DNA from 3 places in the Klebsiella sp. PK01 genome. Region 2 is predicted to be linked to each of the others. Evidence: predicted binding sites of a transcription regulator. Region 2 holds the regulator's gene; each other region holds the start of a gene.
The links. The regulator sigma-54, encoded in region 2, starts transcription at its own class of promoters, with help from an activator protein. The targets are predictions, from matches to a motif close to GTTGGCACANNTTTCGCTNT.

Region 1 (6,172 bases), on a different contig from region 2:
CAAATCGGCTTCGGGTTGGCGTTGACGATAATTTCGTATTAACACGCTCAGCGCCGGGTCAAAAATAGCCGAGCCAACGTAGCCAATTTTCAACTGCCCTTTACGCCCCTGTCGCAAACTGCGCGCATTCTCGCGAAATTTATCGCAGTGGCCGAGAATCATTCGCGCCTCGGCCAGTAAAAATTGCCCTTCGGCGGTCAGGGCGACGTTGCGTCGATCGCGAGTGAACAGCGGTAGCTCCAGCGCGCTTTCGAAACTTTTAATCTGCTGGGTCAGCGCTGGTTGCGTGATATGCAGACGCTGCGCCGCCCGGCCAAAGTGCAACTCTTCCGCCAGAACCGTAAATGCCTGTAGTTGTCGATAATCCATCACGCCCTCCCGAAAACACTGATAATAATCTCTTATTAAAATAAGGGGAAATGTGATTGGACTCTTATCGGTATCTGGTGAGAATTAATAGCCATTGCCAGAAAACTGAAGGAAGCACGATGTCTGAACAACATGTAAAAGTAACCGATCTGCGTTCTGCTTTGGCGCTATTAAGTCAGTACGATAATGAACTGATCTACACCGACGAACCCGTCGACCCCATTGCCGAACTCTCCGGCGTATATCGCTACGTTGGCGCCCACGGCACCGTTCAGCGCCCGACCCGCGTTGGCCCGGCGATGATCTTTAACAAGGTCAAAGGCTATGATGATGTCAGGGTGCTCATTGGCCTGCTGTGTTCGCGGCAGCGCGTTGCGCGCCTGTTTGGCACCACGCCGGAAAATCTGGCGTTTATGCTCAAAGACTCCGTAGCGAATCCTATCGCGCCAATCACTATCCCGCGTGAACGAGCGGCCTGCCAGGAAGTGGTGCATCTGGCAAGCGATCCTGATTTCGATATTCTCAAAATATTACCCGCGCCGACTAACACCCCGGAAGACGCCGGCCCCTACTTTACCCTCGGTATGTGCTATGCCGCGGATCCGGAAACCGGCGATCATGACGTCACCATCCACCGCCTGTGCGTACAGAGCAAAGACGAAATCTCAATGTATTTCGTACCGGGTCGTCATCTCGACACCTTCAGGCAAAAAGCCGAGGCTGCCGGGAAAGCGTTGCCCATCTCGATTAGCATCGGCGTGGATCCGGCGATTGAAATTGGCGCCTGCTTTGAACCACCGACCACTCCTCTCGGGTTTGACGAACTCTCTATCGCCGGCGCTCTGCGTAATCAGGCGGTCGAGCTCAGCGAATGCGTGAGCGTCAACGCCCGCGCCATCGCCAATGCCGAAATCGTTATTGAAGGTGAACTGCTGCCTGGCGTGCGGGTACGCGAAGACCAGAATACCAACAGCGGCAAAGCCATGCCGGAGTTCCCCGGCTACACCGGTAGCGCTCAGGCGGAAGTGCCGGTGATAAAAGTTAAAGCGATTACCCACCGCCGCCACCCGATTCTGCAAACCTGTATCGGGCCGAGCGATGAGCATACCAATCTGGCCGGGATCCCGACCGAAGCCAGCATTCTGCAAATGGTAGAGCGCGCGCTTCCAGGCTTCGTACAAAACGTCCACTGCCCCTCTCCGGGGACGGGTAAATATCTCGCCGTGCTGCAGGTGAAGAAACGCACGCCAAGCGATGAGGGCCGTCAGCGCCAGGCGGCGCTACTGGCCTTTTCCGCCTTCTCTGAGCTGAAGCACGTGATGCTGGTCGATGAGGACGTCGATGTATTCGACATCAACGACGTCATGTGGGCGATGACCACCCGCTATCAGGGCGATGTCAGCACCGTGTTTATTCCCGGCGTACGTTGCCATCCGTTGGATCCATCATCCGACCCGGCCTTCAGCCCATCGATTCGCGATAGCGGTATTGCCTGCAAAACCATTTTCGACTGCACCGTTCCGTGGAATATGAAAGCCCACTTCCAGCGCAGCCAGTTTATGGAAGTGGATGTTGATCGCTTTATCCCTGGCTTCAGTAAGAAATAAATTCCACGCAAAGAAAAGCCTCCCGGACGGGAGGCTTTGACGCTTATGGAGATTGCTCGCTTTATCAGGCGTTGTAGGCGTTTTCGCCGTGGCTGTTGACGTCCAGCCCTTCGCGCTCCTGCTCTTCCGGCACGCGCAGGCCGACGGTCATCGCCGCCACTTTGAAGCCGATATACGCGACGACGGCGGACCACACCACGGTAATGCCGATACTTTCCAGCTGTACCAGTAACTGATGCCCCATCGTTACGCCTTCCGCATAGCCGACCCCGCCAAGGGTGGTAGAGGCGAAGATGCCGGTCAGGATACAACCGATGATGCCGCACACGCCGTGAACGCCAAACACATCGCATGGGTCATCGACGCGCAGCCAGCGTTTCAGCACCGTGACGCCCCACAGCCCGGCCAGGCCGGCGATGATACCAATAATCAGCGAGCCGCCAACGCCAACGTAGCCGCACGCCGGAGTAATGCCGACAAGGCCGGCAATCGCGCCGGAGCAGGCACCCAGCAGCGACGGTTTACCGCGAGTGGCCCATTCGCCGAAGGTCCAGGCCAGAATCGCGCCAGCGGTCGCCACGACGGTATTCACGAAGGCCAGCGCGGCAATTTCGTTGGCCGCGCTTGCGGAACCGGCGTTAAAGCCGAACCAGCCAACATACAGAATCGCCGTACCGGTAAAGACCATCGGCAGGTTATGCGGTTTAAACGCTTCTTTGCCAAAGCCCACGCGTTTGCCCATCATATACGCGCCCACCAGCCCCGCCACCGCGGCGTTGATGTGTACGACGGTACCGCCGGCGAAGTCCAGCGCGCCATGGGTCGCCAGCAGGCCGCCGCCCCACACCATATGCGCAATCGGCACGTAGGAGAGCGTGAGCCAAACCACCACAAAAATCAGTACCGCGGAGAAACGAATACGTTCCGCCAGCGCGCCGACGATCAGGCCCACGGTGATACAGGCGAAAGAGCCCTGGAAAGCGACATGGATATACTGATAGAACGACCCCATTAACGCTTTCAGTTCAATATTTTTCAGCATGACCCAGTCGAAGCTGCCAAAGAAGCTACCGCCGCTTCCGAAGGCAAGCGTATAGCCATAGATAACCCACAGCACGCAAACCAGGCCAAAAGTCACAATGACCTGAGTCAGCATTGAGAGCACGTTTTTACCGCGAATCAGGCCGCCGTAGAACAACGCAATGCCGGGGATTGTCATAAACAGCACCAGCGCGGTGCAAATCATCATAAAAGCGTTGTCGGCTTTATCCGCCACCGCCGGTTCGGCCGCCAGCGCCAGTCCCGGAAGCAGCGCCAGCGCTCCCAGAGCCGTTTTCATCGTCGTTCTCATCATCTCTTCATCCCCATCGCTGTGTGGTCAGGCAATTACAGTGCCGCTTCGTCGGATTCGCCGGTACGAATACGAATCACGCGCTGCAGTTCGGCGACAAAAATTTTGCCGTCGCCAATTTTTCCGGTCCAGGCGGCCTTGCCTATCACCTCGACAACCTCGTCCAGCTGATCGTCGGCAATCGCAATATCAATTTTTACTTTTGGCAGGAAATTGACGCTGTATTCGGCGCCGCGATAGAGCTCAGCATGGCCTTTCTGGCGGCCGAAGCCTTTCACTTCCGTGACCGTCAGGCCCTGAATGCCGATGGAGGACAACGCTTCGCGAACGTCTTCCAGTTTGAATGGTTTGATTACCACGGTAACCAGCTTCATAAATCCCCTCCAGTCAGTATTTGATAGTGGCCGCTGCTAACACAGGAGATAAAGCAAGGGATATGCCAAAAATGAAAACGGGCCGTGAATCGGCCCGTTTACGGAGAAAAAAACGCGAGGATGTTACTGGCGAGACGGCAAATGACCGCTAATGCGCAAAAATGCACCAATACGGTGCGCCCTTAGTGAGCAAATTGCACCACTTCATGTCACCCCTGCACCAATGCCTGCTGATGGTGCATCAGGCGCTCAGCGACTCCTCCTCAACGCTGGCGGCTAGCTCTTCGCCAGCCAGCTGTAGCTGGTACATCTGCCAGTAGCGGCCCTTCGCCGCCAGCAATTGCTGATGGTTTCCGCGCTCGACGGCCTGGCCACGGTGCAACACCAGGATCGTATCAGCCTCGACGATAGTCGACAGACGGTGGGCGATGACGACCAGCGTGGTGTGCTCGCGCACTTTCGCCAGCGCCTGCTGGATAGCCTGCTCGGTACCGGAGTCGATATTCGCTGTCGCTTCATCGAGGATCAGCACCTGTGGCGTTTCCACCAGCACGCGAGCCAGCGCCAGCAGCTGTTTCTGGCCCACCGACAGGTTGTTGCCCTGCTCGCCCAGTTGGGTATAAATCCCGTCGCTCATTTCGCGGGCAAGGTCAGCGAGCTGCACCGCCTCCAGCGCTTCCCAGACCTGCGGCTCGCTGATATCGCGCCCCAGCGTCACGTTGGCATAGAAGGTATCGGCTAATACCACCGGATCCTGTTGCACCATCGCGACGCCCCGACGTAAAGCGCTGTGGCTTAACGACGACAGCGGGCGGCCATCGAGGCGAATTTCGCCTTTAGTCAACGGGTAGTAGCCCATCATCAGGCTGGCCAGCGTGCTCTTGCCGCTACCGGTATGGCCAACCAGCGCCACAAAACCGCGCGAAGGAATATCCAGATTGATATCCTGCAGCACCAGCCGGTCGTCGCGATAGGCGAAAGAGACGTTATCAATCGCCACCGCGCCGCTGCGTAACGGCGCGGTATCGCTACCCCAGCTCTGGCGCGGACGGTCCATCAGTTCAAACACGCGCTCGCCCGCCACTACCGCCTGCTGCAGCATCGACTGCTGGGTGGTAAGTTCGATCAGCGGTTCGTTCAGGCGTCCGAGGTAGCTAATGAAGGCGTATAACACCCCGACTTCGATACTTCCGGAAGCGCTAAAACCAAACAGCATCAGCAGGCCGCAGAGGATCAGCGATGAAAACAGGCTTAACAGCGGGCGCAGCAGAAAACCATCCAGACGCAGCGTCTGCATGCGCGCCAGATAGTGACCGTAGCTGGCTTCACGCATCCGCTCGCCGAATCGCGCCTGCTGGCGGAACTGCTGAATAACGCCCATGCCGTTGATGACTTCGTTGAAGCCATCATTGATATCGGCAAGCCAGGCGCGCATGCGACGCACGATCGGCGTGCTGTAGCGCTGATAGATAGCCATGACAATCAGCACCGCCGGGAAGATAGCCACCGCCACCAGCGCCATTCGCCAGTCGAGACTAAACATCGCCACCAGCATCGCGCCAATCAGCGCCGCGCTGCGCAGCACTGTCGCCACGACCGTCACGTACAGGTCGCGAATCACTTCGGTGTCGTTGGTAACGCGCGAAATCAGTTGACCGACCGGTTGTGTATCAAACTCGCTGAGCGGTTGGCGCAGCGCGGCGTCCATCACATCGCTGCGCAACTGCTGCACCACGCCGACCGCCGCCCGGTTAAACAGCAGCGCCTGGTTATAGTGCAGCGTAGCGGCAAGGATCTGCAGACAGATATAGGCCGCCGCCAGGCCGCTGACCAGCTTCACCGGCAGCGATTGTTTCGCCACCATGTTATCAATGAAATAGCTTATCAGCAGCGGGCCGCTGACTTCCGCAGCCGCCGCTATCCACATCATGATGACCGCAATGATAAGCGGCTTACGCCACGGCGAACCGTAGGCCAGCAGACGTTTAAGGGTCGGCCAGAGATGAGCGAAATTACGCATCAACCGCCTCCTCATCCTGCGGCGCATCGTCAAGCGCCGCTTCCAGTTGCTGATAGCGATACATATCGCGATACCATCCCGTCTGGACGACAAGCTGCTCGTGGCGGCCGCGCTGCGCGATATGGCCGTGTTGCAAAACCAAAATTTCACTGGCTTCGGTTAATGCTGAGAGGCGATGGGCGCTGATGATCACCGTCCGCCCCTCCCCCCACTGGCGCAGGTTATGCAAAATATCATGCTCCGTCCGTCCATCAACCGCCGACAGCGCGTCATCGAGGATCAGGATTTCCGCCTCCAGCAGCAGAGCGCGGGCAATGGAAATTCGTTGTTTCTGACCGCCGGAGAGCATCACCCCGCGCTCGCCGACTTCCGTTTCATAGCCCTGCGGCAGGCGCAGAATATCATCATGCACGCTGGCCAGCCGCGCGACGCGCTCGATTTGCTCCCGGCT
Region 2 (6,172 bases):
TCTGGCAAAAACCGGCGATACCGATCAGCCGATTCACATCGAATCCGATCAGCAGTCGCTGGATATGCAGGGTAACGTCGTGACCTTCACCGGTAACGTGGTCGTTACCCAGGGGACCATTAAGATCAATGCCGACAAAGTCGTGGTTACCCGCCCTGGCGGTGAAAAAGGCAAAGAGGTGATCGACGGTTTCGGCAATCCGGCCACCTTCTATCAGATGCAGGACAACGGCAAACCGGTGAAAGGCCGCGCGTCGAAAATGCATTATGAACTGCAGAACGATTTCGTGGTGCTGACCGGTAACGCGCATCTGGAACAGCTGGATAGCAATATTCAGGGCGATAAAATCACCTATCTGGTGAAAGAGCAGAAAATGCAGGCCTTCAGCAACAAAGGCGGTCGCGTGACTACGGTACTGGTGCCTTCGCAGTTGCAGGACAAAAGCGGCGATCAGCAAAAGAAAGGTAAGTAATCCGTTATGGCAACATTAACTGCAAAAAACCTCGCCAAAGCCTACAAAGGCCGCCGCGTGGTGGAAGACGTCAGCCTGACCGTCAACTCCGGTGAAATCGTCGGTCTGCTGGGCCCGAACGGCGCCGGTAAGACCACCACCTTTTATATGGTGGTGGGCATTGTGCCGCGCGATGCCGGCAACATTATCATTGACGATGAAGATATCAGTCTGCTGCCGCTGCACGCGCGCGCGCGCCGCGGCATTGGTTACCTGCCGCAGGAAGCCTCTATCTTCCGCCGCCTGAGCGTCTACGATAACCTGATGGCGGTGCTGCAGATTCGCGACGATCTCAGCAGCGAGCAGCGTGAAGATCGCGCTAAAGAGCTGATGGAAGAATTCCACATCGAACACCTGCGCGATAGCCTGGGCCAGGCGCTCTCCGGCGGTGAACGCCGCCGCGTCGAAATCGCCCGCGCGCTGGCGGCGAACCCCAAATTCATCCTGCTGGATGAACCGTTCGCCGGGGTCGACCCCATCTCCGTTATCGATATTAAACGCATCATCGAACACCTGCGCGACAGCGGGCTTGGCGTACTCATTACTGACCATAACGTCAGGGAGACGCTGGCGGTCTGTGAACGAGCTTATATCGTAAGCCAGGGCCATCTCATCGCCCACGGCACCCCGCAGCAAATCCTTGAAGACGAGCAGGTTAAACGCGTGTACCTTGGGGAAGACTTCAGACTCTGATAGGGTAGAGGTTATAGACGTTTTAGCCGGAGATATTGACCCTGAACATGAAGCAAGGTTTGCAATTAAGGCTAAGCCAACAGCTTGCCATGACGCCCCAACTGCAGCAGGCCATCCGCTTGTTGCAGCTGTCCACGTTAGAACTCCAGCAAGAACTCCAGCAGGCGCTGGAGAGTAACCCGTTGCTTGAGCAAACCGATCTTCACGAAGAGGTTGAAACCACAGAAGCCGAGGACCGCGAGTCTCTGGATACCGTCGACGCGCTCGAACAAAAAGAGATGCCGGACGAGCTCCCGCTGGACGCCAGTTGGGATGAAATCTACACCGCCGGCACGCCGTCGGGTAATGGCGTCGACTACCAGGACGATGAACTGCCGATCTATCAGGGTGAAACCACCCAGAGCCTGCAGGATTATCTGATGTGGCAGGTTGAGCTCACGCCTTTCACCGATACCGACCGCGCGATTGCCACCTCCATCGTCGATGCCGTTGACGATACCGGCTACCTTACTATTCCCATTCAGGACATTGTCGATAGTATCGAAGATGATGAAATTGGCATTGAGGAAGTGGAAGCGGTACTCAAACGCGTGCAGCGTTTCGATCCGGTCGGCGTCGCCGCCAGGGATCTCCGTGACTGCCTGCTGATCCAGCTTTCACAATTTGCCAAAGAGACGCCGTGGCTGGAAGAGGCGCGGTTGATCATCAGCGAGCATCTTGATCTCCTGGCCAACCACGATTTCCGCAGCCTGATGCGCGTCACCCGCTTGAAAGAAGACGTTCTGAAAGAGGCGGTTTGCCTGATCCAGTCGCTGGATCCGCGGCCGGGGCAGTCCATACAAACCAGCGAGCCGGAGTACGTGATCCCGGATGTGCTGGTGCGCAAGGTTAGCGGCCGCTGGGTTGTCGAGCTCAATTCCGATAGCATTCCGCGGCTGAAGATTAATCAGCAATACGCGGCGATGGGCAATAATGCGCGCAACGACGCCGACAGCCAATTTATCCGCAGCAACCTGCAGGAAGCCCGCTGGCTGATTAAGAGCCTTGAGAGCCGTAACGATACCCTACTGCGCGTCAGCCGCTGCATCGTCGAACAGCAGCAGGCCTTCTTTGAGCAGGGCGAAGAATTTATGAAACCGATGGTGCTGGCGGATATCGCCCAGGCCGTCGAGATGCATGAATCAACAATTTCACGCGTTACCACGCAAAAATATCTGCACAGTCCACGAGGTATTTTTGAGTTGAAGTATTTCTTCTCCAGCCATGTCAATACCGAAGGCGGCGGCGAAGCCTCGTCTACCGCCATTCGCGCGCTGGTGAAGAAGTTAATCGCCGCGGAAAACCCCGCGAAGCCGTTGAGCGACAGCAAGCTCACCACCATGCTCTCCGATCAGGGTATTATGGTGGCACGGCGCACTGTTGCTAAGTACCGAGAGTCTTTATCCATTCCGCCGTCAAACCAGCGCAAACAACTGGTCTGACACAACCGATAAGGAAGACACTATGCAGCTCAACATTACAGGACACAACGTCGAGATCACTCCTGCTATGCGCGACTTCGTCACCACGAAGTTCAGCAAACTGGAGCAGTTTTTCGATAGGATCAACCAGGTCTATATTGTGTTAAAAGTAGAGAAGGTGACGCAAATCGCGGACGCCAATTTGCATGTCAACGGTGGCGAAATCCATGCCAGTGCGGAAGGGCAGGATATGTATGCCGCTATCGATGGTCTTATCGATAAGCTGGCAAGACAGTTAACAAAACATAAAGATAAACTGAAACAACACTAATTGTCCGGGCGATCGCCCTTATCCGCAGCCCGCGGATAAGGGCAGCTCAGGTGAAATTATGATGAACAACGATTCCGCTCTACAACTGAGCAATGTCCTTAACCAGGATTGTACCCGTAGCCAGGTTCACTGCCAGAGCAAGAAACGCGCGCTGGAAATCATCAGCGAACTGGCGGCGAAGCAGCTAGGTTTACCGCCGCAGGTGGTCTTTGAAGCGATCCTGACCCGTGAAAAAATGGGCAGTACCGGGATCGGCAACGGCATTGCGATCCCTCACGGCAAGCTTGAAGAGGATACCCTGCGCGCCGTTGGCGTCTTTGTGCAGTTGGAAACGCCGATCGCCTTCGATGCGATCGACAATCAGCCGGTCGATCTGCTGTTTGCGCTACTGGTGCCGGCCGATCAAACCAAAACCCACCTGCATACGCTCTCGCTGGTCGCCAAACGTCTGGCGGACAAAACCATCTGCCGTCGCCTGCGCGCTGCGGTGAGCGATGAAGAGTTGTATGAGATCATCACCGAAGCAGGAAGCAGCGATGACGCTTAACGTGAGTCGCGCCTTAACCTTTATCGTACTGAGGAGAAACGGTACATGGTACTGATGATCGTCAGCGGCCGCTCTGGCTCGGGGAAATCCGTCGCCCTGCGAGCGCTGGAAGATATGGGCTTCTACTGTGTGGATAACCTGCCGGTAGTGCTGTTGCCTGAGCTGGCGCGAACGCTGGCCGACCGCGATATCTCCGCGGCCGTCAGCATCGACGTGCGCAATATGCCGGAATCACCGGAAATCTTTGAACAAGCGATGCAGAACCTGCCGGAATCCTTCTCCCCGCAGCTGCTGTTCCTTGATGCCGACCGCAACACCCTGATCCGCCGCTACAGCGATACCCGTCGCTTGCATCCGCTCTCCAGCAAGAATTTGTCGCTCGAAAGCGCGATCGACGAAGAGAGCGATCTGCTCGAGCCGCTGCGCTCGCGCGCGGACCTGATCGTCGATACTTCCGAAATGTCGGTGCATGAACTGGCCGAGATGCTGCGTACCCGCCTGCTAGGTAAACGCGAACGTGAATTGACGATGGTCTTTGAATCATTCGGCTTCAAACACGGTATCCCTATCGATGCCGATTACGTTTTTGACGTCCGTTTCCTGCCGAATCCGCACTGGGATCCGAAGCTACGCCCCATGACCGGCCTCGATAAACCGGTTGCCGCCTTCCTCGATCGCCATACGGAAGTGCATAACTTTATTTATCAGACCCGAAGCTATCTGGAGCTTTGGTTGCCAATGCTGGAAACCAATAACCGCAGCTATCTGACGGTGGCCATTGGTTGTACCGGCGGTAAGCATCGCTCGGTCTATATTGCCGAACAGCTGGCTGACTACTTCCGCTCGCGCGGTAAGAACGTGCAGTCTCGTCACCGGACGCTGGAAAAACGTAAATCATGACCGTCAAGCAAACCGTTGAAATCACCAACAAGCTGGGCATGCACGCACGCCCGGCGATGAAGCTTTTCGAGCTAATGCAGAATTTCGATGCGGAAGTGTTGCTACGCAACGACGAAGGCACGGAGGCGGAAGCCAATAGCGTTATCGCCCTGCTGATGCTCGATTCCGCCAAAGGTCGTCAAATTGAGGTGGAGGCCAGCGGCCCGCAGGAAGTCGAAGCGCTGGCGGCGGTGATCGCGCTGTTCAATGCCGGGTTTGATGAAGACTAAGCATCTCCCGGCGGGATTGCGGTTAATGCAGCTTATTGGCCTGCATAAAGCCTTCGCCGCCTAACTGACGCATCTGGCGCAGGATCCATGCCTGTCGGCTGCGAACATAACCTGATGGCGCATCGGCGCGAAACCGAATCGGATTCGGTAATACCGCCGCCAGCAGCGCGGCCTCTGCAGGGGTTAAACGGCTGGCCGGCTTATGAAAATAGCGCTGGGCCGCCGCTTCAACACCGAAAATACCGTCGCCAAACTCGGCGATATTCAGATACACGGTGAGAATGCGTTTCTTGCTCCAGACCGTTTCGATCCCGACGGTCAGGCCCACTTCCAGCCCCTTGCGTAGCCAGCTACGGCCATCCCATAAAAACAGGTTTTTCGCCGTCTGCTGAGAGAGCGTCGACGCGCCGCGAATTCGATTTTCATTCCGTTCGTTGTGCGCCAGCGCTTTTTCGATTGCCGGCACGTCAAAACCCCAGTGGTCGGGGAATTTCTGATCTTCAGCGGCAATCACCGCCAGCCCCATCCAGGGGGAAATCTCGTCCATACCAACCCAATCAGAATGGGCGACATAATGAAAATCACCGGAGAACCAGGCGCTAACCTGGCGCTCGAGCATCACCGCTGAGAACGGCACCGGCAGAACGCTGAATACGGCGATACCGCCGCCCCAGAAAACCACGCAGATAAGCGCCAGGCGTAACAGCAGGCGCTTGATCATCGCCAGCGGCGCAACACGCTTACTCATTCAGCGAGAACCAGTACGCGATCGACCAGTTTCTCAATACCGCTGGCGGCCTCGGCAATATTCTGCGCCAGCATATAAGCAGGCGTGGTCACCACTTTGTTGTCTTCATCGACCACGATGTCGTCAACCGGGCACGGCACGTGCTCCGCGCCCATCTCTTCCAGCACCTCGGCAGTATCCGGATCGGTACCGATGGTTATCCGCAGCGGTGTCGGGAAAATCTTCGGCAACAGCGCCGGCGCGATACACATAAAGCCCAGCGGCTTACCCGCCTCGTGCATCGCCAGCGTTAACGCCTGCAGATCGCGGTCAACGACGCAGTCACTCCCCTGGGCGGCGAAATTACTCAGGTTTTTCGCCGCGCCAAAGCCGCCTGGCACAATCAGCGCATCCAGATCGTCCACACGGGCGCTGGCCAAAGGCTGAATAGCGCCGCGCGCAAGACGCGCCGCTTCAATCAGCACGTTGCGGCTTTCCGCCATCGTTTCGCCGGTCAGATGATTGATCACGTCGGTTTGCGCCTTATCCGGCGCAAAGCAGACGGCCTGCGCGCCGCGACGCGCAATGGCCAACAGGGTAATGACCGCTTCATGGATTTCTGCGCCGTCGTAAACGCCACAGCCGCTTAGTACCACGCCAATCTTCTTCATCTTGCTAACCCCTTAGCGCAACTCTATGAAACAAGTAAATAATTTTGATTTACTCGCTATGCT
Region 3 (6,172 bases), 590 kb from region 2:
TCGATGGCGTCGCGCATCGCCTTGATGTGTTCACGCAGATAGCTAATGCGGTAGTCGTCGTTGATTTCGCCGTTGGCGTCGATCTCATCGCGCGCGCCGAGCCCGTTTTCCACGAGGAATAGCGGTTTCTGATAGCGGTCATACATCATGTTCATGGTGATGCGCAGGCCGAGCGGATCGATGCCCCAGCCCCATTCGCTGGCGGCAATGTACGGATTCTTCAGCGACTTGACGATATTGGCGGCGTTGGTGTTGCTGGCGTTCATCTCCGCTGACGCGCAGCGCGAGGCGTAATAGCTAAAGGAGACGAAATCGACGGTGTTTTTGAGGATTTCGTCGTCGCCCGGCTGTTTGGCAATAGTGACGCCTTTCTCGCGGAATACCCGCGCGGCCCACACCGGATAGGCGCCGCGTGCCTGCACATCGATAAAGAACAGGTTTTCACGATCTTTTTCCAGCGCCATCCAGACATCTTCCGGCTTACAGGAATACGGGTAGAAGTTACCGCCCGCCAGCATGCAGCCGACCTGGTTTTGCGGGTTGACCTGATGGGCGATTTTTGTCGCCAGCGCGCTAGCCACCAGCTCGTGATGCGCGGCCTGGTATTTCACCTGCTCCTGATTTTCTCCCTCCTCAAACACCAGACCGGCGCCAGAGTAGGGACTATGCAGCATGATGTTGATTTCGTTGAAGGTGAGCCAGTATTTCACCAGTCCGTCAAACGCTTCAAAACAGGTGCGCGCATAGTGGCTGAAGAAATCGACCATCTTCCGATTACGCCAGGAGCCATATTCCGTCACCAGATGCATCGGTACATCAAAGTGGCATAGGGTGACCAGCGGTTCGATCCCGTACTTTCTGCACTCTTCGAACATCGCACGGTAGAAAGCGATACCTTCCGGGTTTGGCTGTTGTTCATCACCGCGCGGGAACAGGCGGCTCCAGGCGATAGAGGTACGAAAGACGCTAAATCCCATCTCCGCCATCAGGGCGATATCCTCTTTATAGCGATGGTAAAAATCGATCGCCACATGGCTTGGATAAAATTCGTCTTCGCGAAGCGTAAAGCGCTTCTCCTGACCCAGCTTTACCGCCAGGCGATGGGCGCCGTGCGGAATAGTATCAACGGTCGTCAGCCCTTTGCCGCCCTCAAGATAAGCGCCTTCAGACTGGTTAGCGGCCAGAGCGCCGCCCCATAAAAATCCGTGTGGAAAACTCGACATGCGTTACCTCGCGTTCAAAAAAGTGTTCAGGCGTGAGTGGCCGCGCCCTGGCGCTGTCTGGCGTCGGCGGCGGCATTTTCTACCGGGATATCTTCAAAACCGAGCAGTAGCGTCAGCACAAAGGAGAGCACCACCGACAGCGCCATCACGCCAAAGACCCAAACGATAGTCATCGGATTGGCCGGATCGAAAAACTGGACGCTGGTGAACAGCCCCGGCGCCGCCATCGAATGGCTGGCCAGCCCGGCAATCCCCGCCACCGCGCCGCAAATAAAGCCGCTGATTAAGCTGGCGACCAGCGGGCGTTTCAGACGTACCGCCACGCCGTACAGCGCCGGTTCGGAAATCCCGGCCAGAATCGCCGATGCCGCTGCCGCTAATGCGGTCTGGCGCAGCTCCGGGTTTTTGGTTTTCCACGCCACCGCCAGCGACGATCCGCCCAGCGACAGGTTGGCGCCGATTTCCGATGGCATCACCATGCCTTCTTTGCCGGTTTCGGCGATGGTCTGAATGATGGTTGGCGTAAAGACGCGGTGCATCCCGGTCATCACCAGCAGCGGCCAGAGTCCGCCCATGATCGCCACCGACAGCCAACCGAGATAGCTATGAATCGTGTACACCAGCGCGGAGATCGCGCTGCCGATCCAGATGCCGAGCGGGCCAATCAGCAGGATCGCCAGCGGCGCGGCAATCAGCACGATCAGCATCGGTTTAAGGAAGTTTTTCGTCACCGCCGGGGTGATGCGATCGACCCAGCGCTCGATATAAGAGAGACACCAGGTCATCACCAGCGCCGGGATCACCGTGTAGGTGTATTTCACCGCGGTAACCGGAATGAAGGCGAACTCAATGTGCTCACCCTGCGCGGCTTTAGCCATTAATTCGATGAACCCCGGATGCACCAGCACCCCGGCGATGGCGATAGCCAGCGACATATTGGTTTTGAATTTTACCGCCGCGGAAGCGGCAACCATCAGCGGCAGGAAGAAGAACGCGCCGTCGCCGATAAGCGTCAGAATGGTCAGCGTCGGCGAGCCCTTTGGCAACGCGCCGCTCATCTCCAGGATCATCGCCAGCAGTTTGACCATCGATCCGCCGATAATCGCCGGGATCAGCGGCGACATGGTGCCGATCAGCGCATCAAGGATCCCGGCGCCGATGCGTTTTAAGGTCAGCGGCGGTTTCCCCTGCGGCTCCGCCGGGCGCAACTCGCCGGGCAGCAGATTCAGCACCTCGCGATACGCCTGCGAGACGGTATTGCCGATGATCACCTGACACTGGTTATCGCTACGCACGACGCCAAGTACCCCTTGCAGCGCTTTCAGCGCCGGGGCGTCCACGCGTTGGTTATCTTTCACCACGAAGCGCAGGCGGGTCATGCAGTGGGTCACGGCAACAACGTTGTCTGCGCCGCCGATCGCCGTCAGGATCTGGTTCGCCAGGGCTGCATAATTTTTAGACATCGGATTTTATCCTGTTTTATCAATAGGGTACTGATTACACGCCAGCGCCTGACGGCGGCTATGCGCGGTATATGCATAGGAAACCGGTTCCACAAAATCATGATTAGTTTCATTGAGTCATACAAGAACTAAAAAAATCACTTTGCAAATTTGTGATTTTGATCGCTTTGTAGGCAGAGGCAGAGCAACATCATGGAGATGCCGACTGCTGAAAAACGGCCAGACGTGCAGTACACTGCAGGCAACTTAAGTTACAGGAAGAACCCATGGCAACGATGCTGGAGGTTGCGAAGCGCGCGGGAGTATCAAAGGCGACCGTTTCGCGGGTGCTGTCGGGCAACGGCTATGTCAGCCAGGAAACCAAAGACCGGGTGTTTCAGGCAATTGCCGAAAGCGGCTATCGGCCGAATCTGCTGGCGCGCAATCTGGCGACCAAAAAAAGCCAGACCATCGGGCTGGTGGTAACCAACACCCTTTATCACGGCGTTTATTTCAGCGAGCTGCTGTTTCACGTGGCGCGGCTGACGGAAGATCAGGGGCGGCAGCTGATCCTGGCCGACGGCAAACACAGCGCGCAAGAAGAGCGCGAGGCGATTCAGTATCTGCTCGACCTGCGCTGTGACGCGATCATCATCTATCCGCGCTTTCTAAGCGTCGATGAAATGGATGAGATCATCGACAATCATGAGCAGCCGATCGTGGTGCTGAACCGTCGCCTGCGCCGCCACGCCAGCCACTGCGTATGGTCCGATCACAAAGCCTCGGCGCGGATGGCGGTTGAAAAGTTAATTACCAGCGGTCATCGCGACATTGCGTTTATCACCGGTTCGCTGGATTCGCCTACCGGGGTTGAGCGTCTCTCTGGTTATAAAGACGCGCTGGCAGGCCAGGGGCTTCCCGTGCGGCAAGAACTGATCGTTGAAGGGCGCTGGACGCCGCACACCGGCGCCGCCGCTGTCGAAGCGCTCAGCCAACGCGGCGTCAGTTTCAGCGCGCTGGTCGCCAGTAATGACGACATGGCGATCGGCGCGATTAAGCAACTGCACCAGCAGGGGATCGCGGTGCCGCAGCAGGTATCGGTGATCGGTTTCGATGACATCGCGCTGGCGCCGTATGTGATCCCCTCGCTCTCCAGCGTTAAAATTCCGGTCACCGAAATGATGAAAGAGAGCATCAACAGGCTGATCTTTATGCTCGACGGCGGCGAATTTAAATATCAGCAAACTTTCCCCGGCGAGCTGATTGAACGCGAGTCGTTGGCGCGCGGCCCGCATGCCTGATGTCGTCATCTGTCATCGTCAGTTGTGACGATGACAGCGGCTGTTAATTTAATTCCCTTAAATTTCAATTAAATAAAAGTTGGAACGTATTATGCATAATCCGGCGCGTTAACTTCTTTCCGCTGGAGAAATGGATGAACCGTTTCATTATCGCCGATGCGAGCAAATGCATCGGCTGCCGCACCTGTGAAGTGGCCTGCGTGGTCTCTCATCAGGAAAATCAGGATTGCGCCGCGCTGACGCCGCAGTCGTTCCTGCCGCGTATTCACGTGATCAAAGGCGTCAATGTGTCGACGGCGACGGCCTGTCGTCAATGTGAAGACGCGCCATGCGCCAACGTCTGCCCGAACGGCGCTATCAGCCGCGATAAAGGCTTTGTCCACGTGATGCAGGAGCGCTGCATCGGCTGTAAAACCTGCGTTGTCGCCTGCCCGTATGGGGCGATGGAAGTGGTGGTGCGCCCGGTCGTTCGCCACAGCGGCGCCGGGTTGAACGTCATGGCGGAAAAAGCCGAAGCCAACAAGTGCGACCTGTGCCACCAGCGCGATAGCGGTCCGGCCTGCATTGAAGCCTGCCCGACGCACGCGCTGGTTTGCGTCGACCGCAACAAGCTTGAGCAGATGAACCTCGAAAAACGTCGCCGTACAGCGCTGGCCTGGTAATACACCGTATGAACGGGGTGCAAATCCGCATTCGCGGTAAAGTGCAGGGGGTGGGTTTCCGCCCCTTCGTCTGGCAACTGGCGCGACAAATGGCGCGCGGCGGCGATGTCTGTAACGACGGCGACGGCGTGCTGGTCAGGCTGATCGGCGACGACGGTGGTTTTACCGCCGCGTTGGCCCGTCACTGTCCGCCGCTGGCGCGTATTGACAGCACCGACTGCACCCCGTTTCACTGGCATAAGCTTCCTCAGGATTTCACCATACGCCACAGCGGCGGCGGCAGTATGCGCACGCAGATTGTTCCCGATGCCGCAACCTGCCCGGCGTGCCTGGCGGAGATGAACGATCCGCAAGAACGCCGTTACCGTTACCCCTTTATCAACTGTACCCATTGCGGGCCGCGCTTCACCATTATTCGCGCCATGCCATACGATCGCCCCTTTACCGCGATGGCGCCGTTCCCGCTGTGTCCGCGCTGCGCTGCCGAGTATCGGGAGCCTGCCGATCGCCGTTTTCACGCCCAGCCGGTGGCCTGTGCCGATTGCGGCCCGCAGCTGGAGTGGCGGGCGGGAACGCTAACGCTAGCCGCTGAAGCGGCGCTGCAGGCGGCCATCGCGCGGCTGGCGGCGGGCGGTATTGTGGCGATAAAAGGGATTGGCGGTTTTCATCTGGCCTGCGATGCCGGCAATAGCGTGGCGGTGGCAGCGCTGCGCGCGCGAAAACGGCGCCCGGCAAAACCGCTGGCGGTAATGCTGCCGACGGCAGCGGAGTTACCCGCGGCGGCGGCGGCGCTGCTGCGCTCGCCCGCCGCGCCGATTGTATTGCTGGCTAAAGCGCAGGTTCCCGGCCTGTGTGACGAGATTGCGCCAGGGCTTGCGGAAGTCGGGGTGATGCTGCCGTCTAATCCGCTGCAGCATTTACTTCTGCAGGCGCTGGCGCGCCCGATAGTGATGACCTCCGGTAACCTCAGCGGCCGCCCTCCGGCGTTGAGTAATCAAGAAGCGCTCATCGACTTAGCCGATATAGCCGACGGTTTTCTGCTACATAATCGCGATATCGTGCAGCGTATGGACGATTCGCTGGTGCGCTCAAGCGGTGAGATGCTGCGCCGCGCCCGTGGCTACGTGCCGGATGCGCTGCCGCTGCCGCCGGGCCTGGATAATATTCCGCCGCTGTTGGCGCTGGGGGCGGATATGAAAAATACCTTCTGCCTGGCGCGCGGCGGCGAAGCGGTGCTGAGCCAGCATTTTGGCGATCTCGGCGAGGAGGGCGTCGAGCAACAGTGGCGCAGTGCGCTGCGGTTAATGCAGAGCATTTATGCGTTTGCGCCGCAGCGGGTGGCGGTTGACGCCCATCCCGGCTATCGCTCGACGCAGTGGGCGGCGTCAATGTCGTTACCGGTCGAGCCGGTACTGCATCACCATGCCCACGCGGCGGCTTGCCTGGCGGAACACCGCTGGCCGCTCGACGGCGGCGATGCGATCGCTCTGACCCTTGATGGCATCGGGATGGGGGAAAACGGTGCGCTGTGGGGCGGCGAATGC

Region 1: a site for sigma-54 is predicted at 3,752-3,771, ahead of glnK (P-II family nitrogen regulator). Genes of this name have one in related genera too.
Region 3: a site for sigma-54 is predicted at 4,045-4,064, ahead of hydN (electron transport protein HydN). Genes of this name have one in related genera too.

What each region holds. Positions count from the first base shown of each region.
Region 1 covers NZ_JBYEZM010000004.1:229,618-235,789, reverse strand. Annotated here, with positions in the region: gene AC22LX_RS14330 (LysR substrate-binding domain-containing protein) at 1-369, opposite strand, end outside; gene AC22LX_RS14325 (UbiD family decarboxylase) at 489-1,976, shown strand; gene amtB (ammonium transporter AmtB) at 2,041-3,330, opposite strand; gene glnK (P-II family nitrogen regulator) at 3,363-3,701, opposite strand; gene AC22LX_RS14310 (SmdB family multidrug efflux ABC transporter permease/ATP-binding protein) at 3,943-5,721, opposite strand; gene AC22LX_RS14305 (SmdA family multidrug ABC transporter permease/ATP-binding protein) at 5,714-6,172, opposite strand, start outside.
Region 2 covers NZ_JBYEZM010000003.1:705,669-711,840, forward strand. Annotated here, with positions in the region: gene lptA (lipopolysaccharide ABC transporter substrate-binding protein LptA) at 1-472, shown strand, start outside; gene lptB (LPS export ABC transporter ATP-binding protein) at 479-1,204, shown strand; gene rpoN (RNA polymerase factor sigma-54) at 1,252-2,685, shown strand; gene hpf (ribosome hibernation promoting factor) at 2,708-2,995, shown strand; gene ptsN (PTS IIA-like nitrogen regulatory protein PtsN) at 3,054-3,542, shown strand; gene rapZ (RNase adapter RapZ) at 3,588-4,442, shown strand; gene npr (PTS phosphocarrier protein NPr) at 4,439-4,711, shown strand; gene mtgA (monofunctional biosynthetic peptidoglycan transglycosylase) at 4,734-5,459, opposite strand; gene elbB (isoprenoid biosynthesis glyoxalase ElbB) at 5,456-6,109, opposite strand.
Region 3 covers NZ_JBYEZM010000003.1:118,150-124,321, reverse strand. Annotated here, with positions in the region: gene AC22LX_RS10215 (6-phospho-beta-glucosidase) at 1-1,223, opposite strand, end outside; gene ascF (PTS cellobiose/arbutin/salicin transporter subunit IIBC) at 1,250-2,686, opposite strand; gene AC22LX_RS10205 (LacI family DNA-binding transcriptional regulator) at 2,953-3,966, shown strand; gene hydN (electron transport protein HydN) at 4,101-4,628, shown strand; gene hypF (carbamoyltransferase HypF) at 4,637-6,172, shown strand, end outside.